4 regions of the Brachybacterium atlanticum genome follow, and region 2 is predicted to be linked to each of the others. Evidence: riboswitches for the same ligand, from Rfam matches in the RefSeq annotation. Region 2 holds a riboswitch; each other region holds the start of a gene.
What was found. Region 2 has a riboswitch for thiamine pyrophosphate ahead of L3K22_RS10690 (bifunctional hydroxymethylpyrimidine kinase/phosphomethylpyrimidine kinase). Riboswitches for the same ligand answer to the same signal wherever they lie in the genome.
Positions count from the first base shown of each region.

Region 1: linked by a shared signal. The riboswitch ahead of L3K22_RS02185 (3-oxoacyl-ACP reductase) and the one ahead of L3K22_RS10690 (bifunctional hydroxymethylpyrimidine kinase/phosphomethylpyrimidine kinase) in region 2 are both predicted to bind thiamine pyrophosphate.
Region 3: linked by a shared signal. The riboswitch ahead of L3K22_RS06015 (YkoF family thiamine/hydroxymethylpyrimidine-binding protein) and the one ahead of L3K22_RS10690 (bifunctional hydroxymethylpyrimidine kinase/phosphomethylpyrimidine kinase) in region 2 are both predicted to bind thiamine pyrophosphate.
Region 4: linked by a shared signal. The riboswitch ahead of L3K22_RS12245 (ECF transporter S component) and the one ahead of L3K22_RS10690 (bifunctional hydroxymethylpyrimidine kinase/phosphomethylpyrimidine kinase) in region 2 are both predicted to bind thiamine pyrophosphate.

Region 1 is NZ_JAKJJW010000003.1:50,941-58,010, reverse strand. Features, by position in the region: gene L3K22_RS02205 (putative transporter small subunit) at 1-109, opposite strand, end outside; gene L3K22_RS02200 (sodium:solute symporter family protein) at 263-1,978, opposite strand; gene L3K22_RS02195 (ATP-grasp domain-containing protein) at 2,426-3,343, shown strand; gene L3K22_RS02190 (LLM class flavin-dependent oxidoreductase) at 3,445-4,815, opposite strand; gene L3K22_RS02185 (3-oxoacyl-ACP reductase) at 4,815-5,618, opposite strand; TPP riboswitch at 5,831-5,924, opposite strand; gene xylB (xylulokinase) at 6,250-7,070, opposite strand, start outside.
Region 2 is NZ_JAKJJW010000019.1:58,543-65,612, forward strand. Features, by position in the region: gene L3K22_RS10690 (bifunctional hydroxymethylpyrimidine kinase/phosphomethylpyrimidine kinase) at 1-1,674, opposite strand, end outside; TPP riboswitch at 1,665-1,757, opposite strand; gene L3K22_RS10695 (HNH endonuclease signature motif containing protein) at 2,145-3,950, shown strand; gene L3K22_RS10700 (exonuclease SbcCD subunit D) at 4,002-5,180, shown strand; partial or broken gene L3K22_RS10705 (AAA family ATPase) at 5,177-7,070, shown strand, end outside.
Region 3 is NZ_JAKJJW010000008.1:105,233-112,302, reverse strand. Features, by position in the region: gene L3K22_RS06025 (ATP-binding cassette domain-containing protein) at 1-2,294, opposite strand, end outside; gene L3K22_RS06020 (ECF transporter S component) at 2,320-3,021, opposite strand; gene L3K22_RS06015 (YkoF family thiamine/hydroxymethylpyrimidine-binding protein) at 3,018-3,785, opposite strand; TPP riboswitch at 3,823-3,931, opposite strand; gene L3K22_RS06010 (protein-L-isoaspartate O-methyltransferase family protein) at 3,981-4,589, opposite strand; gene L3K22_RS06005 (MBL fold metallo-hydrolase) at 4,596-5,348, opposite strand; gene purS (phosphoribosylformylglycinamidine synthase subunit PurS) at 5,564-5,833, shown strand; gene purQ (phosphoribosylformylglycinamidine synthase subunit PurQ) at 5,833-6,558, shown strand; gene L3K22_RS05990 (class I SAM-dependent methyltransferase) at 6,629-7,070, opposite strand, start outside.
Region 4 is NZ_JAKJJW010000025.1:43,898-50,967, reverse strand. Features, by position in the region: gene L3K22_RS12250 (ATP-binding cassette domain-containing protein) at 1-1,191, opposite strand, end outside; gene L3K22_RS12245 (ECF transporter S component) at 1,218-1,799, opposite strand; TPP riboswitch at 1,847-1,952, opposite strand; gene L3K22_RS12240 (hypothetical protein) at 1,984-2,550, opposite strand; gene L3K22_RS12235 (M13 family metallopeptidase) at 2,547-4,571, opposite strand; gene L3K22_RS12230 (hypothetical protein) at 4,603-5,406, opposite strand; gene L3K22_RS12225 (ADP-ribosylglycohydrolase family protein) at 5,477-6,532, shown strand; gene L3K22_RS12220 (endonuclease/exonuclease/phosphatase family protein) at 6,529-7,070, shown strand, end outside.

The DNA of each region.
Region 1 (7,070 bases), on a different contig from region 2:
CCTTGCGGGCCTCGCGCACGTCCTTGGCGAAGCCGCGGGTGATCGTGACGAGGATCCCGAGCACGAGCACGGGCCACATGAGCACGTAGGCGGTCAGCAGAGCGGTCATGGTTCTCTCCTTCGGGGAGCGGGGCCGGCGCACGGCCGGCAGGGACGAGGGGCGGGGCGGCCCCGTCGAGGCGGGGCCGCCCGCGGCACCGGGGCCGGCAGGACCGACACGTCCGGCGGGCAGAGCAGCCGACGGGTCAGAGCGGCCGACGGGTCAGCGGGCGGGGCCGCGGCCCGCGACGCGATCGTCGTCGGCGAGGTCCTCGAGGTCGGAGGCGGGCGTCTCCTCGTCGAAGTCCCCGGTGACCCTGCGGATCACCGAGAAGTCGAAGTCCTGCGAGGAGCGGGCGCTGAGCGCCCAGCACACCAGGAACGAGACGGCGTAGGCGACGAGCGATCCCGAGAGGGTCTCGTAGTCACGCAGGTATCCGAACCCGAAGGGCAGCACCGCGATGGTCGCCGTCGCGCCGATCACGATCGCCGCGCGCAGCCCGAAGAAGCCGAACGCCATGATCCCCAGCACCACGCCCACGCCGACGATCGCCAGCAGCTCGACCACCAGCGCCCAGGCGCCCTCGAGCGGGAGGAGCTCGAAGCGCACCGGCAGGAACACCACGAGCGCGGCGATCACGGAGAGGGTGAAGGCGCGGTTGGTGACCTTCTTCCAGTAGAAGGAGGCGATCACCGGGAACACGAGGCAGCCCCACAGGGCGCCGACGAACACCAGCAGGTCCAGGATGTTGAAGCGAGCGGTGGCGAAGTAGAGCGCGAGGCCCGTCGCCACGATCATCGTGATCCGACCGATGAGCAGCATGAGCTTCGGGTCGACGTTCTTCCGGCCGACGGACTGGCCGTAGACGTCGGTCATCACGATCGAGCTCAGCGCCGCGAGGTCGGAGTCCGCGGTGGAGGACAGCGAGCCGATGATCATCACGAAGGCGAGCGCGACCAGGGCGACGGGCAGGTAGGTGCCCACCATCTGCGGCATCAGATTGTTCACGTCGCCGCCCATGGGCTCCACGCCCAGGTACAGCGCCATCACGCCGAGCATGCCCACGCCGATCACGGTCGCGCCGTAGCCGATGGTCGCGGTGACGAAGGTGGGCTTGATCAGGTCCTCGCGCACGGCGAAGAGGCGCTGGGCGATGGTCTGGTTGCCGATCGCGTAGGCGAGCACTGCGGCGATGTAGGGGGCGCCCTGGTTCATGAAGGCGTCGGACGAGAAGAAGCTCTCCTGCTGCGGGGTGACGTTCCCGGCCGCGACCCCCTCGGCGAACATCGAGGGCCCGCCGGCGAGGAAGAACACCGCCGGGATGATCACGACGGCCGCGCCGAGCATCGCCATGACCTGAGTGAAGTCGGTCAGGACGGAGGCGCGGAAGCCTGACCACAGCGTGTACAGCAGCACGCCGCCGGCGATGATGAGGATGCCCGCCCCGAAGCTGAGCGGGGAGAGCATCGAGATGATCGCGCCGCCGGCGATGAAGTTCGAGGTCAACGAGATGACGGAGCCGAGCACGTTGGAGCCGGCGAGCATCAGCTGCGAGGAGCGGCCGTGGCGGGCGTACATCACCTCGGCGAGGGTGTGGGCTCGCGGGGCGACCTTCCGGATCCGCTTGCCGAAGGGGTAGATGAACAGGATCATCAGCGCGCCCCAGAGCCCGTAGTGGATGGGGCCGGAGACGCCGTAGGTGTATCCGGCGGTCACCGAGGCGTACATCGAGGACGCCCAGATCCAGGTGGCCGTCATGGAGGCGGCGGAGACGCCGAAGCCGATGCGGTTGCCGGCGGTCATGTAGTCGTCGGCGTTCTCCTGTTTGCGGGAGATCGCCACGGACATCCACATCGTGCCCCCGTAGAACAGGAGCAGGAGCAGGGCGATCCCGATGATTCCGAGCTGGATGATCTCGCCTGAGGGAGCGGGCGGCATGGACTTCCTCTCGTCGCGGTGGACCGGTCACGTGCGGCCGGTCCCCCGCGCCGCAGGGCGCATCGGGCCAGACGGGGCCCCTCGCGGGGCCGACCGGCGATCGACCCCGTCGCGGATCGCGTCGAATCTCGCCCGGGCGAGGCCTCGCCTCAGCGCCGCATGGGGCGCGCCCTGACGGCGGGGACGGGTGGGCCCTCCCGGGCCGCTCCCCCGCCCTCGATCACGCGTGGAGTCGCATAGATACTCGCACAACCCTCAGGGGATTGCCAGGCAGTCGATAACGGGCAAGTAACTTCTGCAGGTCACATGCGATTGCCGATTGTCGGACATTCACAGCGGAGCGATCGGGACACTAGGGCTACATGAGTCGCATACAGATGCAGATGAGTCGTCCCCGCCGGCGGACGCGGCGTCGGGCCGCCCACCGTGCGTCCTACCCTCGATACCATGACGCGAATCGGCATCGTGACCACCTCCCCCGGCGCCTTCACCTCCGCGGATCCCGACCGCGACTGCGCCCCGCTGGTCGCCGCGCTGCGCGACCGCGGCGTCGAGGCGGCGTCGCTGGACTGGCATGACGCGTCGGTCGACTGGGCATCCTGGGACCTCGCAGTGCTCCGCAGCCCCTGGGACTACGCCCAGCACCCCGCCGAGTTCGCGGCGTGGCTCGCGCATGCGGGGACGCAGACCCACGTGCTCAACGAGCCGGAGCTGGTCCGCTGGAACATGGACAAGCACTATCTCCTCGAGCTCGAGGCCGCGGGCATCCCCGTGATCCCGACGAGCTACCACCGCGCGCTCGACTCGGTCCGCGACGCGCTCGCGTCGCCGACGCAGGCCGCGCATGTGGTCGTGAAGCCCGCCGTCGGGGCCGGCTCCCAGCGCACGGGCCTGTTCGCGCGCGAGGACCCCGCTGCGCTCGCCCTCGCCCGGCAGATCCTCGACGCCGGCGAGACCGCGATGGTCCAGCCCGAGGTCCCCGAGCTCTCCGAGGGCCGGGAGAAGGCGGTCTACACCCTTGACGGCCGCTTCACCCATGCGGTCGCGAAGGGCGCGCTGCTCGCCCGCGGAGGCGGACTGCGCGGCGGCCAGTACCAGGAGAACCCCCAACTGGTCGGCGCCTCCGCCGACGAGCAGGCCTTCGCCGAGCGGGTGCTCGCGGCGGTCGCCGACGTGACCGGGCTCGGCACGCCGCTGTACGGACGGATCGACCTGGTCGACTCCGCCGAGCACGGGCGGGTGCTGATCGAGGCGGAGCTGTTCGAGCCGACCTACAACCTGCACCTCGCCCCGGAGGTGACGGAGCTCTTCGCCGACACCATCCTGGGGCGGGTCCAAGCGAAGCAGGCCGAGCGCTCGCTCTGAGCGCTCGGGGCGACGCCCCTCCCGCGGGAGGGGGGACGCTGCGAACAGGCCCCGTCCCCTCCCTCAGCGGTCCCGTCCGGCCCAACGCCCGCCAGGGCCGGTCAGCTTCCCGGTGGCACCGGCATCCCCTGCGGCGGCCGCGGCAGGCCGAGATGGTCGCGCAGAGTCGTCCCCTCGTACTCGCAGCGGAAGCGCCCACGCCGTTGCAGCACCGGCACCACCTGGTCGACGAACTCCTCGATCCCGCCCGGCAGGGTGGGGGGCATGAGGTTGAAGCCGTCGGCCGCTCCTGCGTCGACCCAGCGCTCAATCTCGTCGGCCACCTGCTCCGGGGTGCCGATCACGGTCGCGTGGCCGCCGCCTGCGGCGAGGAGCCCCAGCAGCTCGCGGACGGTCGGGCGGGCGGTCTCGAGGATGCGCAGCACCGTGGCGTAGCGGCCCTTCGGCCCGGGGAACTCCTCCAGCGGCGGCAGCGGCGGGACCGGGGCGTCGAGCTCCCAGTCCGACGTGTCCTGGCCGACGAAGAAGGAGAGCTGGCGCAGCGAGTCCTGCACGGGCAGCAGGGCGTCGAGCTCGGCCTTGCGGCGTCGAGCCTCCTCCTCGGTCGAGGCGACGTAGGGGACCAGCCCCGGCATGACGGCGAGGGCGTCGGGGTCGCGTCCGAGCGCCGCAGCGCGGGAGCGGATGTCGTTGCGATAGGTGCGGGCGGAGGCGAGATCCCAGGCCACGGCGTAGATCCCCTCGGCGTGTCGGGCAGCGAGCGCGCGCCCGGGCTCCGAGGCCCCGGCCTGGAAGAGGACCGGGCGGCCCTGCGGCGGGGTCGGCACGTTCAAGGGCCCGTCGACGGCGAAGGCCTCCCCGCGATGCAGCGGCGGACGCAGGAGAGCGGGGTCGACGTAGGCGCCGTCCGGTTCGGCGAGGATGCTGTCCATCGGCCAGGAGCTCCACAGCCCCTGGAGCACCTCGAGGAACTCCCCCGCCGTGGCGTAGCGCTGCGCATGGCCCGGCAGGGCGGTCATGGAGTGGTTGCGAGCCTCCTCGTCGGTCATCGAGGTGACGACGTTGACCCCGGCCCGGCCGCGCGAGATGTGGTCCAGGCTCGCCAGCAGCCGGGCGGCGTGGAACGGGTCCCAGAAGGTGCTGGAGACCGTCGTGACCAGCCCGACCCGTTCCGTGGCGCGGGCCATCGCGGTGAGCGCGGTGAGCGGTTCGAGCATCCAGGCGGGGCCGCGCTCGACGCCGGCCGTGCCGATCGACTGGCCGTCGGCGAGGAAGACCGCATCGAGCCGGCCCCGCTCCGCGATCCGGGCGAGCTCCTCCCAGTACGTGATGTCCGCGAGGCGCTCCACCGAGGAGCCGGGCGCACGCCAGGCCGCGGAGTGGTGGCCGCAGGCATGGGCGAACAGGTTCAGTCGCACCGGGCGGCGGGCGGCGCCGGTCACGGAGGCATGGGCGTGGCCGTGGGTTGCCATCAGTCCATCACCAGCCCGCCGTCGACGACGAGGTTCTGCCCGGTGATCGCCCGCGCCCAGGGCGAGGCGAGGAGGAGCGCGGCGTCGGCGAGCTCGGCGGGAGTGGTCACCGAGCGCAGCGGGGTGCTCGCGGCGATCGCGTCGAACACCGCCTCCGGGGTCGCGGAGCTCGCGTCGGTGGTGCGCAGCAGGCCGCCGCTGACCATGTTCACCGTGATGCCGCGGGGGCCGAGGTCGGCGGCGAAGGTGCGGGTCAGGGCCAGCAGCGCCGCCTTCGCCGCGGTGTAGTCGTGGTAGGGCACGACGGGGTGCTGGAGGAGGTTGGTGCCGATGTTGACGACGCGTCCCGAGCCGGCGCGGTCGAAGCCGGGCAGGGCGGACTGGATGGTGTGCAGCGCGCCCTGCACGGCGCCGGAGAACTGTCCCGCGAAGGCCTCGTAGCCGATCTCGTGCGCCTTCGCGCGGGCGTCCCCGTCGAAGGAGAAGCCGGCCAGGGCGTTGTTCACGACGGTGTCGACGGGGTCGCCGAACTCGGCCTCGGCCCGGGCGAACAGGGCCTCGACCTGGTCGCGCTCGCGCACGTCGGCGCGCACGGCGATCGCCCGGCCGGGGTGCGCGTCGGCGATCTCCCGGGCGGCGGCCTCGCTGGTGAGGTGGTCGACGACGACCCTGGCTCCCTCGCGGAGGAACGCCTCGGTGAGGGCCCGGCCGAGACCGCGGGCGCCCCCGGTGACGAGCACGACCTGCTCGGAGAGCGAGGGAGCGGGACGGGAGGCGGGGGTGGTCGGGGTGGAGGGTGTCATGGTCGTGCGGTCCTTTCAGGGCATGCGAGCACGCCCGCCGCCGAGCGGGAGGGACGCGTCGCGGTCGGAGCAGGGCCGCATCGGGGCGCGGCGCTGCGCGGGGGCGACACGGGGGCCGGGAGAGCGGATGACGGCGTGCAGGGCGGCGGCGTGCCGGTCCGCGACCAGCACGGCCCTGGCCCGCAGGACCGTGGCCTGCAGGGCGACAGCGCACAGCGCATCGACGACATCCCTCCGCGAGCATGAACTCGATCAGGTTCTCCGGGTGTGCTCTCAGCCCCTGGTGGGGCACCCCGTGTCGAGCACCGAGTGTAGCCATGGCCGTACGGTGGGGCGGTCTCCGTCTCGCCGCGCCGCAGTGGGCCCGCCCCGCTGCGTCCACCCTCCTCCGCCCCGCGGCCGCCCCTCGTCCGCTCCTGCGCACCGAGTGCTGCATCTGGACCGCCTCACCAGACGGGTGACGGTCCAGACGCAGCACTCGGACTCCCCAGCCCGATCGGCGGGCCCAGCTCTCTTCCGTCCGCGACCGTCCGGACGTAACTTCCAGGTGCAGGGGCTCGTCACCGTCGAGGCCGTCTGACACCCTGCCACGTCGCCTCGGGGGCGTTCCCGCGGGAACGCCTTCGCGCCGTCAGCTCCAGTCCGCGGTGTGCTCCTTCAGCTCCCGGTACGCCTCGAGCACCTGCGGCGTCGCGTCGGCCGCGACGATCCGCGAGCCGCTGATCTCCCAGGCCGGCGGCTCGTCGGTGCCGGCGAGCGCCCAGGCGGCCTGACGGGCGGCGCCGAGGGCGACGTACTCCCCGTCGGGCGCGATCGTGACCTCGCGGCCGAAGATCGCGGGCGCGAGCTGCTGGACGGCGCGGGAGCGGGCGCCGCCGCCGATCAGGGTGATGCGGCGCGCGTCCGTGCCGGTGCGCTCCTCGAGGGAGGTGATGCCGTCGGCGAGCGAGCACAGCAGGGCCTCGACGTAGGCGCGGGCCACGTCCTCGCGGGTGGTGGAGCTGCTCATGCCAGCCAGGGTCGCGCGGGCGTGGGGCCGGTTCGGGGTGCGCTCCCCGTCGAAGTAGGGCAGCAGGGTCACGCCGCGCGCGCCGGGCTCGGAGGCGAGCGCCAGCTCGGCCATCTCCTCGTGGCTGACGCCGAGCAGGGCGCGGCCGGCCTCGAGGATGCGGGAGGCGTTGATGGTGGTGGTCATAGGTAGGAAGCGGCCGGTCGCGTCGGCGAAGCCGGTCACCGTGCCGCTGGCATCGCCGGGACGCGCATCACTGACCATCGCGCACACGCCGGAGGTGCCGATCGAGACGGAGACGTCGCCGGGGCCCAGCGACAGGCCGAGCGCGGCGCCCATGTTGTCGCCGGTGCCGGCCGCGATCGCGGCCCCGGAGGCGGTGCGGGCCATGACCTCGTTGGGGGCCGAGGGCAGGCGCGGCAGCTCGAGGTTCTTCCCGAGCG
Region 2 (7,070 bases):
GAGGGCCGGAGCCGGGGAGACGGCGGCGGCGTCCACACGTCGTGCCTGCTCGAAGAACTCCAGCTCGTGACGGCAGGCGAGGAGGAAGGCGCACGCCGCCTCGGCCCGCACCTCCGGGTCGGCGCCCTCGAGCTCGCGCTCGACGACGCCGAGCGCCCCGCGCACCCCCTCCACGAAGGTGGGGTCGCGGTAGGTCAGGAGCCACCCCGCGTAGGGGTGCTCGTCCGGGACCTCGGGCAGGCTCGCCCCGACCTGCGCGTACAGCCAGAAGCAGGGCAGCGCCGCGGCCGCTCCGATGGCCGTCGGGTCGCCGAGCGCCCGGGCGAGCAGGAAGTCGGTGTACGCGCTGGTCACCGGGCTGACGGCCACCTCCGCCGCGTCGGGGCGGGCCGCGAGCCAGGCGCGGTGCAGCTCGAGCTCGGTGTCCACACAGTGCCGGGAGGAGTCCGACCAGAACTCCCGCGCGGCAGGGGCTTCCGAGATCTCGGCCAGGGTCGCGAGGGCGCGGGAGTAGCGCTGCAGGTAGTGCGCGTCCTGCGCGAGATAGAAGGAGAACTGCCCCTCGGGCAGGCTCCCGTCCACGAGCGCCGCCACGAAGCCGGAGCCCTCGATCGCGCCGGCGAGCGGCGCCCCGGCCGCCCACAGCGCCTCGGTCCACGGGCCGACGGGCGGGACGGAGGCGGCGGGGCCGTCGGCCGTGACCAGGGCGGCGAGCTGCGCCGGTTGCTCCCACCGCTCCGGCACCGCGCCCGCTGCCACCCACGGTGCGGCCGATCCCGCCGCCGCGAGGCGCCGTGCCCGGTGCGCATGGTCGACGGGACCGTTCCCGCTCCCGACCTGCAGTGCCGCGCCGTGCGCGATCGCCTCGTGCAGCCAGTCGGTGACCCAGGCGAGCGCCGTGCCCGGGTCCTCGCCGGCGCCGAGCCGGGTCGCGAGCGCCGCCGCGAGGGAGCAGCCGGTGCCGTGCGTGCTCGTCGTGTCGACCCGCGTGGAGTGCACCCGGTGGCGGGTCCCGTCGGCCCCGATCCAGGTGTTGGTGACCGCACGGCTGTCGAGGTGGCCGGTCTTCACCACGACCGCGACGCCGGTCGCCTCCGACCAGCGGGCGGCCTGGGCGAGGGCCTCGTCCTCGTCGTGCGCGCGGGGCTCGCCGGTCAGGACGGCGAGCTCGTCGATGTTCGGGGTGACCACGGTGGCGAGGGAGCAGAAGCGGATCATCGCCTGCTCCGCCTCGGGCTCCAGCAGTCTGTCGCCGCTGGTCGCGACCATCACCGGGTCGACCACGAGCACCCGCGGCGGATGGGCGGAGAGCCAGGTCCGGACGGCCTGGGTGATCTCGGCGGTGCCGAGCATGCCGGTCTTGACCGCCTCGAGCTCGACGTCGTCGGAGACCGCGCGGAGCTGCGCGGCGAGGAACTGCGCGGGAGGGACGTGGATGTCGCTCACGCCGTGGGTGTTCTGCGCGACGACCGCAGTCACCGCCGCCATGCCGAAGCCGCCCGCGGCGGTGATCGACTTGAGGTCCGCCGCGGTGCCGGCGCCTCCCGTCGGGTCCGTGCCCGCGATCGAGAGCACGCGCGGGGCCGACGGTGCGGGGCGGTCGGGTGCGAGTCGACCCGGCACGGCGACGCGGGGGAGGGCAGCGGGAAAAAGGGTGCAAGGATCCGAGCTCATGCGGACATCCCTTCGCTAGTACGAACTAGATCAGGTTCCACGGGTGTGATCTCAGCGCCTCGGGCGCACCCCGTGTCCAGTGGCCGAGTGTAGGCCAGGCCGTGGTGGAGCGGGCGCGGCGTTCCGTGGGGGAGTGCTCGGGGGTGTGTCGGTGCGCGGCCCGCCTCCGGCATCTGCGCCCCTGCGCGCCACAGCCCGGACGCTGGAAACCGCGCCCTCTACCGCAGGGGTCCGACAGACGAAGCAGGCCCCTCGAAAACCGGTGGACGACATTGTGGAAAAAGTGGGTGTGTGGAGGGGGTGTGGATCGAGAGCTGCATAGCGCTCCATATCTGCCACTCGATGAGAAAGTTATCCACATATTCCGCGGAGGTCTTTCTTCTGTCGGTTTCCGCGCGTAGTGTGAAGGCGTCGGATCGAAAGAGGCGGTGCATCGACGCATCGCCGGAACGAGCGGGGAGGAGGGGCCGATGAGTATCACGCAGCCGGAGTGTTCGCCGGGCGATGAAGCCGCCGAGGCAGCGCCCAGCACCGCCCTGCCCGAGGGTGCGGGTGTCACCGTGCCGGCCACCTCGGACTCCCTGATCGCGTCGCTGCCTGCTCGTCTCCGCCGCGTCACCGCACGTCGGGCCCGTACTCGAGAGGCGCTTCCTGACCTCGGCGGCTGCTCCGACGACCCCGCCCTGAGCGAGGCCGCGCAGCGTGTGTGGGACGCGGAGCGAGCCTCCGCCCTTGCGCTCGCCGCGCAGTACCGCGCCCTCGCCGCCCTGCACGAGTTCGAGGGCGAGTACGAGGACACCTGCGAGCTCGACGAGGTCGAGACGCTCCGCGCCGCGCTCGGCCTCCGGGTTACCCGAAGCGCCGCGAGCTGGCGGCTGCGCGACGCCTACCAGGCCGTGCATCATTTCCCGCGCACCCTCGAGAACCTCGAATCCGGGAGAATGCCGTCCGCATGGTTCCAGCGAATGCTGAAGACCTCGCAGAAGCTCTCCGAATCCTCCAGGAGGGATCTCGATGCCGTGATCTCGACGTGGTCCTCGGATATCACTCCGGAACGATTCTTCACGCTGCTGCGCGCCCTCATCGAGCATCTCGCCGAGCGGGAGAACCGCCCCGACCCCGTGGCCGCACTCGAGCGCACCGTCGAGCTGCTGCCCGGCGCGGAGGCCGGCACCGGGACCCTGAGGATCACGGGCCCGATCCCCGAGATCCTCGCCCGGTGGAAGTCGATCGACGAGTCCGCCCGCGCCGTCCAGTCGGCGCAGCGTGCGGCGCTCCGCGACGGCACCCCGATCCCGCACGACCCCGACGGAGTCGTCCTCGAGACCGGCCGCGCCCTCCCGCTCACCCGACTGCGCTACGCCCTCCTGGACACCGCCGAGCTCGACGTCGAGGGAGTCGCCGTCCCCGCCGAGCGGTTCCGCCTCAACGTCACCGTGCCCGTGCTGACCCTGCTCGGCGCCTCCGACCAGCCCGGCATGCTCGACGGCGTCACCCCGCTGCCGCCCTCGATGGCGCGTACCCTCGCCGGCAGCTGCACCGTCTGGCACCGCGTCCTCACCAGCGCGAGCAGCGGCGCCTTCCTCCCGCTCCCGGCCGACCGCGTCACCCCCACCCCCGCGATGCTCGAGCACCTCCGGCTCCGCAACGGGCAGTGCGCCGTCCCCGGATGCACGCGCCCCACCTCCTGGGCCTCCGAGTGCGACCACATCGAGGAGTGCCTGCGCGGCACCCCGGGCGAGGGCGGCGCCACCGAGGTCGAGAACCTGCACCTCCTGTGCTGGCAGCACCACCTCGACAAGACCAGCGGCCTGCTGGACCCCACCCGGCTCCCCACGCACGCAGGCAAGCCCGGCCGCACCCGCTGGACGATCGGCCGCCACGGCGACGCCGTCACCGTCCTCGACGACCTCGACCACGCCAGCCTCGAGATGGTCGAGCTGCTTACCGCCGCCTGGACCGGCTTCCTGCGCGGCACCCACGCGGGCAGCCCCGCGACCAGCCCGAACAGGCCACCGGAGACCCCCGGCGAACCGCGAAGGCACCCCGCATCGCTGGTCGAGGAGCCGACGCTGCAGACCCAGGTGCCGCCCGGACCACCGCCGACGGCAGGTCCGCAAGCTCCCCGGGGCCAGCAGTTCGGCGCGGAGGCACGGCCTCACGCGGATCCACCACCACGCCCTGCTCCGCGCCCCGACACTGCTCCGCCGCCCCGCACCGCACCCCCGGATCCCCCGCCGGAGGGGTGGGGCGACTACGGGCCGCCGCCCTTCTGATGCCGCGCGCCCGTCCCTCGTCCGTCGCACCCCACCCCTAGGCTCGATGACATGAAGATCCTGCACACCTCGGACTGGCATCTGGGCCGCACCCTGCACAAGGTCGACCTGCACGAGCACCAGGCCGCCTTCCTCGACTGGCTCGTCGACCTCGTCGAGGCCGAGGGGGTGGACGTGGTCGTGATCCCCGGCGACGTCTACGACCGTGCCGTGCCCGCGGTGAGCAGCGTGACCCTCCTGGACCAGGCCCTCGCGCGCCTCGCCGACACCGGCGCGACCGTGGTGTTGACCAGCGGGAACCACGACTCCCCGGAGCGGCTCGGCTTCGGCCGCTCCCTGATGCGCGCCGGCATCCACCTGCTCACCGACCTGCCCGGGATCGAGCATCCCGTCTCCGTCGAGGACGAGCACGGCGAGGTGCTGTTCTTCGGCCTGCCCTATCTCGAGCCGGACCGCGCCCGCACCGAGCTCGCCCGCGAGGGCGATGAGCCGCTTCCCCGCAGCCACGAGGCCGTCACCCGCGCCGCCCTCGACCAGGTGCGCGAGCGCGCCGCGGCCCGGCCCGGTGCCCGCACCGTCGTCCTCGCCCACACCTTCGTCACCGGCGGCGAGGCCAGCGACTCCGAGCGCGACCTCTCCGTCGGCGGCGTCGACTCCGTCCCCGCCGGAGTGCTCGGCGGCATCGACTACCTCGCCCTCGGCCACCTCCACGGCTGCCAGGACCTCACCCACAGCGTCGGCGCCCCCGCCTGGTACTCCGGCTCCCCGCTCGCCTTCTCCTTCTCCGAGCGCAGCCACCGCAAGTCCGTCCTCCTCGTCGAACTGGGCGCCCCCGGGGCCGACGGGGAGCGGGCCGAGGTCGCCGTGCGCCGCCTCGAGACCCCCGTCCCACGCCGTCTCACCGAGCTGCGCGGCACCCTGGAGGAGATCCTCGCCAGCCGCGACGAGCACGCCGGGGACTGGCTGAAGGCCGTCGTCACCGACCCCGCCCGCCCCGCCCACCTGCAGGAGCGGCTCCGCGAGGCCTACCCCCACCTGCTCCTGACCGAGTACGCCCCGGAGGGCCGCGCCGCGAGCGCCGGCACCCCGGTGGTGCGCCGCGAGCAGAACCCGCTGGAGGTGATGGACGAGTTCCTCGCCCACGTCACCGGCGGAGACCCCACCGAGGCGGAGCACGACGTGCTCGAGCGCGCCTACTCCGCCGTCCGCCGCCAGCAGGAGGCCTCGTGAAGCTCCACCACCTCCGCATGACCGGGATCGGCCCCTTCGCCGGCACCGTCGAGATCGACTTCGCCGCCCTCGGCGCCTCCGGCACCTTCCTGCTCGAGGGGCCGACGGGCTCCGGCAAGTCCACGATCCTCGACGCGATCGTCTACGCCCTCTACGGGCAGGTCGCCGGCTCCGCCACCAGTGCCGACCGGATCCGCTCCCAGTTCGCCGCGCCGACGGAGCCGAGCATCGTCGACCTCGTCTTCGAGACCCCCTCCGGACTGCACCGCGTGCGGCGCTCCCCGGAGTTCCAGCGCCCCAAGCTGCGCGGCACCGGCACCACGAAGGAGCAGGCCAAGGCCCTGATGTGGCGGATCGGGTCCCCGCAGGCCCTGCCCGCCGCGATCGCCGACACCGCCGGCGCCGGCGACGGCAGCGAGGTGATCGCCAGCCGCATCGACGAGGTGGGCCGCGAGGTGCAGCGCGCCGTCGGCCTCACCCGCGAGCAGTTCACCCAGACCGTCCTGCTGCCACAGAACGAGTTCGCCCGCTTCCTCCGCGCCGGCACCGGGGAGCGCCAGCAGGTGCTGCAGCGCGTCTTCGGCACCGAGACCTACGCCGCCGTCGAGAAGCAGCTCGAGGAGATGCGCAAACAGGCGAAGCGCCAGGTCGACGCCGCCCAGCAGACCCTCGGCACGGCGCTGGCCCGCTTCACCGAGGCCGTCGCCCTCGAGGACGAGGACTCCTCCGCGCTCACCGAGCACGCCGCCGCACTGCGCCTCGAGTCCCTCGCCGCCGCGGCCGATGCGCAGCTCGCGCAGGTGACCGCCCGCGCGACCGAGACCGCCGCCGGCTCCGCCGCGGCGCAGGAGGTGGAGCAGACCGCGCGGACCGCCGCCGAGGCCGCCCGCACCGCCCGCACCCGGATCGACCGCCGCCGTGAGCTCGACCAGCTCGCGACCCGCCTCGAGACGGAGAAGCCCGAGGTCACGAAGGCATCGGCCGCGCTCGAGCGCGACGAGACCGCCCGCCCCGTCGTCGAGGTGCTGCGGCGACGCGACACCGCCGCCCATGCCGCCTCCGCCGCGATCGAGGCCCTCGCCGCGCGCGCCGAACAGACGCGACCCGCGCACCCCGACCTCGTCGATCTCCTCGCGGAGCAGGCCGAGGACCCCGCCGCCGCGCTCGCCGCCGCGGCCGATGAGGCGACCGGCGCCGCCGGCGCCCTCACGGACCTCGTCGACCTCGAGACCGCGCTGCCCGAGCGGGAGAAGCAGCTCGACGCCCGGCGCGAGACGCTCACGGCCCGGGAGGAGAAGCTGAAGGCCGCGAGTGACCGGCTCGAGGAGCGCCCGGCTGCCCGCTCCGCCCTCGTCACCGCGCGCGAGGAGGCCCGCGCCGCCGCCTCGGGTCTCGCCGAGGCGCGGCTCGCCCTCGCCGCCGCGCAGGACGTGCTGAAGGCCGCGACCGCCGCGGATGCCCAGGTCAAAGCCGTCGCGAAGGCCAAGGCGACGGCCGAGCGCTCCCTGCGCATCGCCCGCACCCGCGCCGAGGAGGAGGCCGCGCTGCGTCGGCGCCGCTTCGCCGGGATCGCCGCCGAGCTCGCCGCCGACCTCGAGGACGAGACCGCCTGCCCCGTCTGCGGCTCCCACGAGCACCCCCACCCCGCGGACCCCTCCGAGGACGCAGTCAGCCCCGAGCAGGTCGAGGCCGCCGAGGCCGCCCGCCGCGCCGCCGAGCAGGCGCAGGCCGCCGACGCACAGGCCCTCGCCCTCGCCGAGCGGGAGCTCGCCGCGCTGCGCGAGGACGCCGGGGAGCACACCCCCGACACCGCCCACGCCGAGGTCGAGACCCGCACCTCCGCCGTCACCGCCGCGACCACCGCCGCCGCCCGCGCCGACGAGCTCGAGA
Region 3 (7,070 bases), on a different contig from region 2:
AGACGGGCATGGGTGCGCAGGCTGGTCATGGTGCGGCCGGGGTCGCTCGCGCGCACGACGGCGACCGCGCCGAGCCCGATCACCAGCGCCCGCAGCGCGAGCGCGGCACCGAGCACGATCCCCTCGCTGGTCACGCGCACGGGAAGGTCGGGCCACGGCTCGTGGCCGGGTCGGCTGAGCACGTTGACCATGAACACCCCGGCCGCGAACAGCACGAACGGCGCCTGCGCACGGGCGAGCGCGAGCGGGCCGAGGCGGAGCCCGAGCATCGTCCCCGCGGCCAGCAGCGCGTAGAGCACCAGCAGCGGCGCGGGGTCGGTGAGCGTGATGCAGACGATGCTGAGCGCCGTGAGCAGGCCGAGCAGCACGGTCGGATCGCGCCTCGCGAGCGGGGCCCGCGGCAGGGCGGGCGGGTCGAGCGCCGTCCGCGGCGCCGGCTGGTCGGCGGGCGCGGAGCGCGGCCGCTCGGAGCACGGGGTTCCTGCCCCCGACGAGCGCTCGGAGCGCGTGGTTCCCATCCCCGGGGTGAGCGAGCCGTCGGTGCGCGCAGGGGCCGATGAGCCCTCCCTCTCGGTCTCTGTGTCCTCGCGGAGATGCGGGCCCGTTCGGCCTGCGACCCGCAGCCCGGCCCGGCGCAGCAGCGCGTCATCCGCCAGCAGCGCGCCCGGGGCGAGGGGGCCGACGAGCCGTCCGTCCGCGATCACCACGACCTCGTCCGCGACCTCGAGGCTCCGCAGGTCGTGGGTGGTCATGACCACGCCGCGTCCCGCCTCGGCCGCCTCCCGCAGGAGGGCGAGGACGGCCTCGTGCGCGGCGCGGTCCAGGCCGTAGCCGGGCTCGTCGGCCAGGAGCACCGGGCGGTCGGCGAGCAGCATCGCGCCGAGGGAGAGGCGGCGCTGCTGCCCGCCGGAGAGGCGGTAGGGGCTCTGCGACGCGTGGTCGGCGAGGTCGAGGCGCTCGAGCATCGCGCGCCGCACGTCGTGCGAGGCCCCGCTCGCGGAGAGCTCGTCCTCGACGGTGTCGGCGACGAACTGGGACTCGGGCCGCTGGAGGACGAGGCCCGCCGCCGCGCCCTCGAGCGTCCCGACGCGCAGGGGGTCCAATCGGGAGAGGGCGCCGAGGAGCGTGGACTTCCCGGCGCCGTTGCGGCCGACGACCGCGAGCAGACTCCCGGCGCGGATCTCGAGGTCCGCGCCGGCGAGCACGGCACCCTCGCCCCGACCCGACGGGCCGGGCGGGCCGAGGGTCGCGTCCCGGAGATGGAGCAGCACCTCCGAGCGAGGTGTCGCGGACGCCGAGGGCACGGAGACGGCGGATCCAGCCGGTTCAGCAGATCCAGCGGGCTCGGCCGGCCACGACCCGCCGATCCGCTCCTCGATCTCGCGCGGCAGCCAGCACCCCTGCTCCCGCAGGGCGCGTCCGTGGGCGGTGAGCACCTCCCGCGTCGGCCCGTCGGCGAGCACCCGGCCGGAGCGATCCAGCGCCACGGTCCGCGCGGGGAGCCCGTCCAGGCCCCGCTCCCCCGCCCATTCGTCCAGACGGTGCTCGACCAGCAGCAGCGCGCAGCCGGTCTGATCCGTCGCGGCGTCGACGGCGCCCCGCACCGCGGCCACGCCCTCGGCGTCGAGCATGGCAGTGGGCTCGTCGAGCAGGAGCAGACGGGGCCGCGCGGCGATCGCGGCGGCGAGCGAGGCCCGCTGCAGCTGTCCGCCGGAGAGCGTCGCGGCGGAGCGGTGCGCGAGCTCGCCCACGCCCATCGCGCTGAGCACCTCGTGGACCCGCGGCCCGATCCGCTCCGGAGGCGTGCAGGCGCTCTCGAGCGGGAGCGCGACGTCGTCGGCGATCAGCGGGAGGCAGACCCCGTCGACCGGGTCCTGGCCGAGATGGCCGAGCACGGGTACGGTCGCGAGGACCCCGCCCGCCACCGGGTCGATCACGCCCGCACCCTCGGCGACGCCATCGGCCGCACCGCCGGCCGTGCCGTCGCCGGGACCTCCGGCCGTGCCCCCGGCCATGCCGTCGGCCGGGTCCCCGGCCGTGCCGTCGAACAGACGCACCGTTCCGGTGACCCGACCGCGCTGATGGGACGGGATCGCCCCGGCGAGCACCCGCAGCAGGGTCGACTTGCCCGAGCCGGACGGTCCCAGCAGCAGCACCTGCTCGCCCGCACGGATCTCCCCGCTCCAGGGGCCGACACCGGCCCCCGAGGGCAGCACCGCCTCGAGCCCCTCGGCCACCAGAACCCGGGGATCCCCGGCGGTGACCGGGGACCGAACCGGGCTCTGCTCCTGCACCGGGGCCGCTCCCGCGGCGTGCGCCTCAGCGGACACGGCGCTCGGGGATCGGTGCCGCGTCCGCGGCGCCGATCGCGAAGTCGGCGAGCACGCCGGTGCGCTCGAGCGCGCGGACGATCACCTTCGCCAGCAGTCCGCCGAGTACGATCCCGGACAGCACCTGCATGCCGAGCCGGAGCGCGAGCAGGTCCTGGCCGTACCAGCCCATCCGGTACGCGGTCCAGAAGAACACCAGACCCGCGCCGAGCGCGCCGGAGGCGGCGAACACGCCCCAGCCGAAGCGGCGATAGCGGGCCAGGGCGAAGGGCAGCTCGGAGCCGATCCCCTGCAGCGCCGCGGAGAGCAGCAGCAGGGGGCCGACGGGGCTGCCGAGGAAGACCACCTCGATGATCGCGGCGAGCATCTCGGCGAGGATCCCCACGCCCGGGCGGCGCAGGATCGCGATCGCGATCGGCGCCACCAGCAGCCAGGAGCCGAACACGAGGTGCTGGGCGAGGTCCCCGGCCGGGCCCATCGCGATCGCCAGGCCGTTCCAGGCCTGCACGAACACCCAGTACAGGAACCCGAACACGACGCCGAGCACCACCACGAGCACGAGCTCGCGCAGGCTCAGCGGGGTGCGGCGACGGGACGTGCCGGCAGAGGCGGTCGCGCCGACGTCGGCGGGCGCCGCGTCGGGAGCGGCGGACTCGTGCGCGGGCGCGGCGGTGCCGTGCTCCTCGGTCATCGCGCATCCTCCCGGCCCTCGTCGTCGCCGCCCGGTGCGTCGGCGCCCGCCGCGAGCTCCCGCACCTCGTGCGAGGGGCTGTTCAGCGAGAGGGTGAGGTGGCTGGTGACGTGCTGGACGCCGCGGCCGACGAGCAGCCAGCCGGCGAGCGCGGTCGCGATCACGTCGCCGGCGTCGCCCTCGAGCCGGGTGACGAAGTGCTCGGAGCCGCGGAAGGTGCCGAGGTCCTTCGCATGCTCGATCGCGGCGTAGATGTCGCGCATGTGATCGGGGGCGGTGCCGTCGACGGCGACCTCGTCGGCCAGCGGGTACAGGGCCCACTCGGCGCTCGCGAAGCGACCGGTGCGGCGCGGCTGCGGCACCTCGGTCGCGCGGGGGCCCGCGCCGCCGGGCAGCTCGCAGGCCACCTCGCCGGGGCAGCCGCGCGAGAGGAGCACGGAGAGGGTCGCGTGGTGACCGGTGCGGGCGAGGGCCTCGGCCAGGTCGATCAGGGCGCGCTGGAGGTGGGTCTCGTGGCCGCCGAGATAGGTCGAGACGTCCCCGGTCTCGTGCACGAGGCCGGTGAGGTCCAGCCGGGAGAGCGCATCGGTGAGGATCCTGGCGTAGTCCTCGCTCATCACGGCGGCGGTGACGCGGGCGCCGACGCCGAAGCCGAGCGGGGTCGCGGTCGGGTCGTCGACGGCTGCGGCAGACTCGGCGGACACGCCGGGCGTCCAGGCGACGTCCTCGGTCGCGGAGGAGGTGCGGGCGGGCGATGAGGTCACGGTCCATGCCTTTCGTACGGGCACGGGCGCGCGGCGACGATCGCTCGGCGGAGCTCCCTGCGCCGGCATGATCCGGATCAGGTTCTACGGTCGGAGTTCGAGTACTCCCTCTCAGCCCGGCCTACCGGACTCCCGTGCACGCCCCACACCCTACCGGTCCCGCCCGGCGCACGCCCCTCGTGTCCAGCGCTGCTGTCAGCGGGTCGTCGGCGGATCCTCGACGAGGGGGACGAAGAGATAGGCGCCGTGCTCGCTCACGGTGACCCCCTCGCCGTGACGCTCCAGGCGCAGCATCCGCTCGCGCACGGGGATCACCATCACGCCGCCGTCCGCGAGCTGCGCGACGAGGCTCTCCGGCACGGCGTCGGCCTGCGCGGAGACGAGGATCCGGTCGTACGGCGCGTCCTGCGGCGCGCCGAGCACGCCGGGGTGCGCGAGACGGATCTCGGCATCCGCCGTCCCCGCGTCCGCTGTCCCGGCGAGCGCGGCCCGGGCCGGACCGATCAGCTCGGCGCGCCGCTCGACGCCGATCACCCTCCCCTCCGGTCCGCACAGCCGGGCCAGCAGCGCCGTCGTCCACCCCGATCCCGAGCCGAGGTCGAGCACTCGCTGCCCCGGTCGCACGTCGAGGAGGATGAGCATGTTCCGCACCGTCGTGGGCTGGGAGTTCGTCTGGCCGTGGCCGATCGGCAGGGGCCGATCCTCGCGGGCGAGCCGCCGCAGCTCCTCGGGGAGGAACCGTCGCCGGTCGGTCGCCGCGAGCGCCTCCCCGAGGCGGCGCTCGCTCTCGGCCCGGTGCGACATGGCGCCTCAGCTCCGGGCGATCTCGACGACGCCGTCCTCCGGCCAGTCCCGCACCTCGGTGCCCTCGGGGGCGAGGTTCGTGACCTGGCGCAGGTAGATCGGTCGTCCGAGGTCGCTCGCGACCGCGTCGTGGACGGGCAGGGCGAGTCGCGGGCCGACGGCGCGGAGGAACTCGATGGTCTCGGACATCTTCGACCAGGGCGCCGTGACGGCGAAGGCGAGGACGTCGATGCCGTGGAACTCGGGGACCGGCTCGAGGGAGTCGCCGGTGATGCCGAGCCGCGGCCCGTCCCCGGCGGACAGGACGATCCCGCAGTTCCCGATCCGCGGGATGTCGGGGTGGATGATCGCATGGCGTCCGCCGACGGCCTCGAGCCGCAGCGACGGGTGGTCGCCGACGGGCGTGAAGCGGTGCGCCTCCCCGGCCGCGAGCGGGATCACCCGCTCCTGCGCGACGAGTGGCCCGCCGCTCCCCTCGCCGGCGCCGCCGTCGGAGGCATCGGCGGCGGTGAGCATCCGGGCGGTCTCCGGCTCGGCGATCACCTCGGCGTCGGACGCGGCGGCGAGGGCCTCGCCCAGCAGATCGGGGTCGACGTGGTCGGGGTGCTGATGGGTGATCACCACGGCGTCGAGGCTCGCGAGCTCCTCGGCGCCCAGGCCCCGCACCGCGTCCGCGCTGAAGCCGCCCGGATCCACGAGCAGGCGCCGCCCGGCGGTCTCCACGAGCAGGCAGGAATGGACGAGGTGGCGGATCTTCATCGGGTCCTCCCGGGGGTCGAGGTCGCGTGCCTCGAACCTAGTCCCGTCGGCCGGTACGTGCCAGGGCAACGGGCCGTCCGCTCGGGAGGGCGCCGCCATGGGCGCCCCGTCGGCGCCGCGGCGTTCCTCGGTACGATGGGGCCCTCGGGCCGTGCCCGAGCACCTGCCCCCGGCACGCCGCCGCGCGCGCCACACGTCCCCTCAGGAGTGCCCCCATGCCACGTGTCGTGGTCCACGTCATGCCGAAGCCGGAGATCCTCGACCCGCAGGGCAAGGCGGTCGCCGCCGCGCTACCCCGTCTGGGCTTCGAGGGCATCGCCTCGGTGCGCCAGGGCAAGCGGTTCGAGCTCGAGGTCGAGGGCGAGGTCACCGACGAGGTGCTCGCCTCCCTGCGCGAGGCCGCCGAGACCCTGCTGTCGAACCCGGTGATCGAGGACGTCGTCTCGATCGACGTGGAGGACCCCTCCGCGAAGGGCGCGGCCTGATGCGCATCGGTGTGGTGACCTTCCCCGGCACGCTCGACGACCGCGACGCGCTGCGCGCCGTGCGGCTCGGCGGCGCCGAGCCGGTCGCGCTGTGGCACGGCGACGACTCGCTGCACGAGGTCGACGCGGTCGTGCTGCCCGGCGGCTTCTCCTACGGCGACTACCTGCGCGCGGGGGCGATCAGCCGCTTCGCCCCCGTGATGGACAAGGTGGTCGACGCCGCGAACGGCGGCATGCCCGTCCTCGGCATCTGCAACGGCTTCCAGATCCTCTGCGAGACGCATCTGCTGCCCGGTGCGATGATCAAGAACGCGCACCGCGCGTTCATCTGCCGCGACCAGCCGCTGGCCGTGGAGAACAACCGCACCGCCTGGACCTCCGGCTACGAGGCCGGCCAGGTAATCCGGGTGCCGCTGAAGAACCAGGACGGCCAGTACGTGGCCGACGAGCGGACCCTAGCCCAGCTCGAGGACGAGGGCCGTGTGGTCTTCCGCTACGCCGCCGGCGCCACCCACGGCCCGGCCGGCTTCGAGCAGAATCCCAACGGCTCGCGCCACGACATCGCGGGCGTCACCAACGCCGCGGGCAACGTCGTGGGCCTCATGCCGCACCCGGAGCACGCGGTCGAGCCCGGCTTCGGGCCCGACGAGCCCGGCGCGGGCACCCGCACCGGCACCGACGGACTGACCATGTTCAGCTCGGTGCTGCGCAGCATGGTGGCCTGAGCGGCGACATCGCCTCGCCGGCCCCGAGGCCCCGTCACGGCAGCCTCCTCCCCGGGAGCGGCCTGCGCGGTCAGGCCCTGACCGCGCTCAGCACCGTGAAGCGGCGGTCGCGGGCGCGCTGGCGGACGGCACCGAAGCGGGCCTCGAGTTCGGGCCGGTAGCGCAGGTGGGAGTTGTGCACGAACCACAGCTGCCCGCCGGGGCGCAGCACGCGGGCCGCGGCGTCGAGGAGGCCCTGGACGAGCGTCGCGTCGACCACGGTGCCGTCGTGGAAGGGCGGGTTCAGCAGCGCCAGGTCGGCGCTCGCCTCCTCGCACCGGGAGAGCGAGACGTCCCAGGTCACCTCCACCCCTTCGCGGTCCAGTCCGGAGGCGGCGAGGGTCGCGCGGGTCGAGGCGACCGCGTCGGCGTCGTCGTCGCTGCCGAGCACCCGAGCCTCCGGGAGCGCGGCGGCGAGATACGCGGTGAGCAGGCCGTTGCCGCAGCCGAGGTCCACCGCGAGGGGCAGGTCG
Region 4 (7,070 bases), on a different contig from region 2:
CCGGGCGTCCAGGCCCACGGTCGGCTCGTCGAGCACGAGCAGGTCGGGGCGCTGGGCGAGGGCCGCGACGATCGCGAGACGGCGCTGTTCGCCGCCGGAGAGGCGGTGGGGGTGGGCGCCGGCGAGCGGGGCGAGGCCCGCCCGCTGAAGGAACTCGTCCGCGAGGTCCTCGTCCGTGGCCCAGGGAGAGGCGAGGACCTCCTCCCGCACGGTCGTCGCGACGAAGGAGTGCTCGGGGTCCTGGGGGACGAGGGCGATCCGGGAGGGCTCGGGGCGGGACACGGCGCCCGCGCCCGGCTCCGTCGCGCCGACGAGGACGCGCAGGAGGGAGGTCTTGCCCGCACCGGACGGGCCGGTCAGCGCGGTCAGCCGCCCAGCGCGCAGCTCGAGCTCCTGCGGCACGGTGAGCCCCCGGGCGGGCACGGTGACGCCGCGCAGCGCGGCGACGGCCTCGCCGGGTTCGGCCGGGCCCGGTGCCTCCTCGGCGGCGGCCTCGTCCTCGAGCACTCCCGCCTCGATCAGCACCTCGCGACGGTGGGAGAGGAGCTGGTCCGGATGCCCGTCGGCGAGCACCCGGGCGCGAGGGCCGAGCACGATCAGCCGGTCCACGTGCGGCAGCCAGGGCCCGATCCGGTGCTCGGCGACGACGAGGGTGCGGCGGCCCGTGACCGCGAGGATCGCCCGGCGCACCTCCTCGGCTGTCGGGGCATCGAGCATGGAGGTCGGCTCGTCCAGGAGCAGCAGGTCGGGGCGCAGGGCCAGTGCGCCGGCCAGCGCGATCCGCTGCTGCTGGCCGCCCGAGGCGTCCAGCGGCGCCCGTTCGGGGTCGAGGTCGACTCGCGCTGCCTCGAGCGCCCGGGTCGCGCGCTCGGTGAGCTCCGGCCGGGGCAGGCCCGCGTTCTCCGGTCCGAAGGCGGCGTCGCGGGCGACGGTCGCGCCGACGAGGGCGTGCACCGGGTTCTGCAGCAGCAGGCCCCGCTCCCCGGGCCGGCTGGGCGCGGGGACGAGCCCCTCGCCGTCCCCGTCCTCGGGGTCCAGCAGCCCGGCCAGCGCCCGCAGCACGGTCGACTTCCCGCTGCCGCTCGCCCCGGCCAGCAGCACTCGCTGCCCGGGCGGGATCGCGAGGTCGAGCCCCTCGATGGTCGGCTCGCGCCGGCTGAGCGGCCGCCAGCGCAGCCCGTCGACGTGCACGGACGCGGCCGGGACGGTCCCGGTGCTCAGGCCTCCACCGCGCGGGCCGCCTCCCGGCCCGAGGCCAGGGAGTCCACTGCGCCGGTCGCGACCAGCGCCCGGCTCGCCGCCCAGCCGAGACCGCCGGCCAGCACCGCGCCGGAGAGCAGGAAGAAGGCGAGCATCGTGCCGGAGAACAGCCAGCTCATCTCCTGGTAGTAGACGATCTTCTCCCAGCCCCATTCGAGCAGCCCGGCGAGCACTCCGCCGAGCACGGCGAGGGGCAGCGTGAAGCGGCGGTAGCGGGTGAGCAGGAAGGCGAGCTCGACCCCGCCGCCCTGCATGAGGCCAGAGACCGCAGTGCTCCAGCCCCACGGGCTGCCCAGCAGCATCGACATGACGGCCGCGAGCAGTCCGGCCAGCAGCGCCGCCCCGGGCCGGCGCACGAGCAGGATGGCGAGCACGGCGGGCAGGAACCAGATCCCCGCCAGCAGCCCCTCGGCAGGCTTGAACGCCGCGGTCAGCGGGCCGATCAGGGTGTAGAGCTGGCCGTAGCCGAGGAAGGCGACCCCGAAGGCCGCCCCGATCAGCACGGTCACCAGCAGATCGACGGTGCGATAACGAGTCATCACGTCTCCTCCCAGGTCCTGGAAGGGGCGCGGAGCACCGGCGGTGCTCCACGGAAATCCCGACTCCCTACGCCGGTGCGAGCCGGATCAGGTTCGAGGGTCTGCGCCGTCGGCGCACTCTCAGCACCGGACGGTGCTCCCCTGTCAGTGGATGACGAGCAGACAGTCTAGCCCAGGACCACGCTCAGCGGCGGGCACGGATGGCCTGGTCGATCGCATCGGCGGCCGCCTGGGGGTCGACGGGGGAGAGGATGTAGCAGGTGTCCTTCGTCCCGATGATCTCCACGCTCGTCCCCGGCCGGGTGACCAGCATCCGGTAGGGCCGCTGCTGCTCGGCGAGGGTGAAGATCTTCCGCCGGCCGACGGGGGTGAGCTCCTCGGGCTTCGGGGTCATCGCCCTCCCGCGCCGCCAGCCGTAGCCGCCGAGGGCGACGCCCACGGTGCCGGTGGGGATCTCGCGCAGCTGCACGGTGCGGAAGTCCTCGATCGGCCAGACCCGGCGGGGCAGGAAGCCGCCGAGGCTGACGGTGACCCCGTTCCCGTCGACCACGAAGCGGGTGGCCTGGCCCATCCACGTCCACAGCGCCAGCAGCGCGAAGGCGGCGAGCACCGCGATCGCGCCCGGCGCCGAGCCGCGCTGCAGCAGCAGGCCCGACACGATCAGGCCCGCCACCACGGTGACGACGACGCGGGTCCAGCCCACGGAGGAGGGCACCGTCCGCCCGACGTGGAAGGGCGGATCGGGCCTCACCAGATGCTCACCCGCTCCTCGGGGGCGCGGTACATGCCGTCGCCCTCGCGCACGTCGAAGGCCTCGTGGAACTCGTCGAGGTGCCCGGCGACCGTGTTGCAGCGGAACTCCATCGGCGCATGCGGGTCCACGGCCAGGCGGCGGATCGCCTCCTGCGGCCGGTTCCGGCCCCGCCACACGGTCGCCCAGGACCAGAACACGCGCTGCAGGCCGGTGAGCCCGTCGAGCTCGGCCGCGGCCTCCTCCTCGGAGCGGCTGGCGAGATAGGCCTTGACCGCGATGGAGAGCCCGCCGAGGTCGCCGATGTTCTCGCCGATGGTGAGGGCGCCGTTGACGCGGTGGGAGTCGTCGAGCTCGCGCGGGGAGAGCTCCGAGTACTGCGCGATGAGACGGGCGGCGCGGGCGTCGAAGGCCTCGCGGTCCTCCGCCGTCCACCAGGAGACGAGGTTGCCGTCCCCGTCGTACTTCGAGCCCTGGTCGTCGAAGCCGTGGCCGACCTCGTGGCCGATCACCGCGCCGATCCCGCCGAAGTTCACGGCGTCGTCGGCCTCCGCGTCGAAGAACGGGGGCTCGAGGATCGCGGCGGGGAAGACGATCTCGTTCCGGCCGGGGTTGTAGTAGGCGTTGACCGTCTGCGGGGTCATGTGCCACTCGGTCTCGTCCATCGGCCCGCCGACCTTCGAGAACTCGAAGTCCGCCTCGAAGCGGCGGGAGGCGCGGACGGACGCGACGAGGTCGCCGGGGACGAGCTCGAGGCCGTCGTAGTCGCGCCACTTCTCCGGGTACCCGATCTTCGGGGTGAACCTCTCGAGCTTCGCGAGCGCCTTCTCGCGGGTGGCCGGGGTCATCCAGTCCAACGAGCTGATCGAGTCGCGGTAGGCGTCCATCAGGGCGTCGACCAGCGCGGTCATCCGCTCCTTGTGGGCGACGGGGAAGTGCCGGGCGACGTACTCGCGGCCGACGGCGAAGCCGACCGCGCCCTCGACCAGGGCCACGCCCCGCTTCCACCGCTCCTTCAGCTCCTCCGCACCGGAGAGGACGCGACCGGAGAAGTCGAAGTCCTCCTCGACCAGCGCGGCGGGGAGATAGGGGGCGTAGGAGGAGACGGTGTGCAGGGCGAGCCAGGTGCGGAGCACGGCGAGGTCCTCCCCGGCCAGCAGCTCCGCGGCGGCGGAGACGAACTCGGGCTGGCCGACGGAGACCACGTCGAAGGCCGCGGCCGGCGCGCCGGTGCCCTCGATGTACGCGTCCCAGGGGAAGGCGGGGGCGAGCTCGCGGCGCTGCGCGGCGTCCATGGGGTTGTCGGACTTCTCCCGGTCGCGCAGGCGGACCACGTCGACGTGGCAGGCGGCGAGGCGGGTCTCGAAGTCGAGCACGGCGCGGGCGAGCTCCTCGGGGCCGCCGGCGGCGAGCCCGGCACGGCCGGGCAGCTCGGCGAGGCGGGCGAGGTTCGCCAGGTGCGCGGCATAGGCCTCGCGGGTCTCGGCGTGGTGCTCCTCGCGGTAGTAGGACTCGTCGGGCAGGCCGAGGCCCCCCTGATGGATCTTGACCTGGTACTGGGAGGAGTCGTGGTCGTCGGTCCACACGTAGGCGAGCACCGCCGAGGCCCCCGAGTCGGGCGCCGCCATCCGGCGCACGAGGCCCTCGAGGTCCCCGGTCGCCCCGATCTCGTCGAGCAGGTCGGCGAGGCCGGACAGGCCCGCGGCCTCGATCGCCTCGGTGTCCATGAACATGCGGTACAGCGTGCCGATCCGGGCATGGTCGGTGGTCGGGACCGGCAGGCTCCCCGTCTCGTCCGCGCTGCGCGCGACGTCGTCGGCCGCCTCCTCGACGATCTCCCGCACCCGCTCCTCGGACAGGTCGCGCAGCGCGTGGAAGGCGCCGTCGCTGGACCGGTCGGCGGGCATCACGTGCTCGGCGAGCCAGCGGCCGTTGACGTGGCCGAAGAGGTCGTCCTGGGGGCGGGCGGCGGCGTCGACCTGCTCGAGGTCGAGTCCGGAGGGGAGGGCTGCGGTCATCATCGGCTCCTGCAGGGGTGGTGGGGTCGGTCGGTCAGAGGCTCAGCAGTCCGAGCACGGCCAGGGCGAGGGTCAGCGCACCGAGGGCGACGGGCATGTACGCCCAGGGGGTGCGGGAGCGCTCCGCCGGAGGCCTGCGCTGGAGGACGAGGGTCGACAACCCGGTGCCGATCGAGAGCACGGCGGTGCCGACGGCGAGCACGGGCGAGAGGATCACGAGCACGGTCGCGCCGAGCTGGAACATCACGGTGCCGAGCACGTCCAGCAGGCGCATCACGACGGTCTCGCGGGCGCCGACGCGCTGGGAGAGCAGGGTCGAGATCGCCTCCTCGGACCAGTCGCCGGGCGTGGCGATGCGGCGCCGGGTCGCGACGGTCTGCGCGGTCGCCAGCACGATCCACACGAGCGCGCAGCCGGCGCCCACCCACACCCCGAGCTCGGAGCGGATGTCGGCCGGCCACAGCACGAGAGCGAGCAGCACCGCGGCGATGCGCAGCACCTCCTCGAGCACGCTGCGCACCGCGACCAGCCCCGGGTTCACGGCGAGCTGGCGGCGGGTGCGGGCGACGAAGAGGCTCGTCGCGACGAGGGAGACGAGCTGCAGGGCGCCCAGCCCGATGCCCAGCAGCAGCGGCACAGGCGTGGTGGGGGCGAAGGGCAGGATCGCCACCAGCATCACGATCGCGAGGGCGGGGATCAGCAGGGCCTGGATCGACAGGCCCTTGACGAGGTCCCGGACGAGATCCGCCCCGGTGGGGGGATGGTCATGACCGGTGTGGTCATGGGGATCGTGGGGGTCGTCGCAGTGCGGGCGGGGCTCCGCGGGGGTGTCGGTCATGGGGCTCCTTCTCGGTCCCCACCAGGGTAACGGGGCTCGGCCCGGGCCTGACCTGTGGAACCATGGGCTCGTGAGGACCGACGAGAAGCATTCCCAGCCCCCCGGGCTGACCGCGGCGCAGCGGCAGCGGGCGGTCGGCGCCGTCGTGGCCGCGGCGACCGGGGACGCGCTCGGAGCGCCCTACGAGTTCCAGGCCCCCGTCGTCGACTCCGAGGAGATCGCCATGATCGGCGGCGGCGTGCTCGGCTGGCAGCCGGGGGAGTGGACCGACGACACCTCGATGGCGATCGTCGTGCTCGAAGCCGCTCTAGCCGCCTCCGACCACCATGACCTGCGGCTCGAGTCCGCGCAGGACCACATCGCGCGCGAGTGGTACTCGTGGTCGCTGGGCACCCCGGACATCGGGAACCTCACCTCCCACGTGCTGCGCTCCGCGGCGGACATCGGCCGCGAGGCGGGCCACTACGCGCCCCGCGCGGTCGACTTCCGGGCCGCGGCCGCGAAGGCGCACGAGGACCACCCGACCTCCGCGGGCAACGGCTCGCTGATGCGCGCCCACGCCTCGGTGCTGCCCTATCTGCTCTCCCCGGACGCGGACGCGGCCGAGGCGATCGCCTCGGTGTGCCGCTTGACACACGTGCATCCGGACACGATCGAGGCCTGCATCCTGTGGGGCTTCGCCGTGCGCCACGCGATCCTCACCGGCGAGCTCGACGTGCGCGTCGGCCTCGACCAGCTCGAGCCCGAGCGCCGCACGGTCTGGCTCGATCGGATCGAGGAGGCGGAGGAGTCGACCCCGGTCATGTTCCGCCGCAACGGCTGGGTCGTCGGCGCCTTCCAGGCGGCGTGGGCGGCGATCGCCGGCGTCGGCCCGATCCCCGAGGGGAAGTTCGCCCAGCGCGACGCACTGGTCGCCGCGCTCGAGGCCGCGGCCCGGGCCGGCTACGACACCGACACCGTCGCCTGCATCACCGGCTCCCTGATGGGGGCGGCGCTCGGCCACAAGGCCGTCCCGCCCGAATGGAGGCGAGTCCTGTTCGGCTGGCCCGGCTACGAGGTCGAGGAGCTCGCGAACCTCGTCGAGCGGGTGATCGCCCCGCAGGTGGCCGAGGAGCCGATCCCGTGAGCGCCGCCCGAGGCAGTTCGGGTCGCGGGGGCTGGGACCTGCGGATCCTGTCCTGGAACCTGTGGGAGCTGCGCGGCGACCTGCATGCGCTGATCGAGGCGGTCGAGGATCTCGACCCCGACGTGCTCCTGGTCCAGGAGGCGCCCCGCTTCGTGCTGCCCACGACGCGGCTGGCCTGGTTCGCCCGGCGCATCGGCCGACGGGTCCTGGTCGGCGGGCTCGGCGGGCGGGGCCTCGCGATCCTCGCGACCGAGGACGTCGCCGCGCAGGTGATCCGCCGCGGCATGCACCCGGTCGCGCAGAGCGTCACGGACCTGAACTCGACCTACCCGCGCGGGGTCGCCGCGGTACGGCTGTCGGTCCCCGGCGGCGGCGAGGTCGTCGTCTCCTCGCTCCACTTCGCGCTGCAGGAGGACAACCGTCTGCGCCATGCCGAGCACGTCGCGGCGCTGGTGCGCGGGGCGGGGGCGCCGGTGATCGGCGGCGGCGACCTGAACGAGACCGCCGACGGCGCGGCGCGCGGTCTGCTCGACCCGCT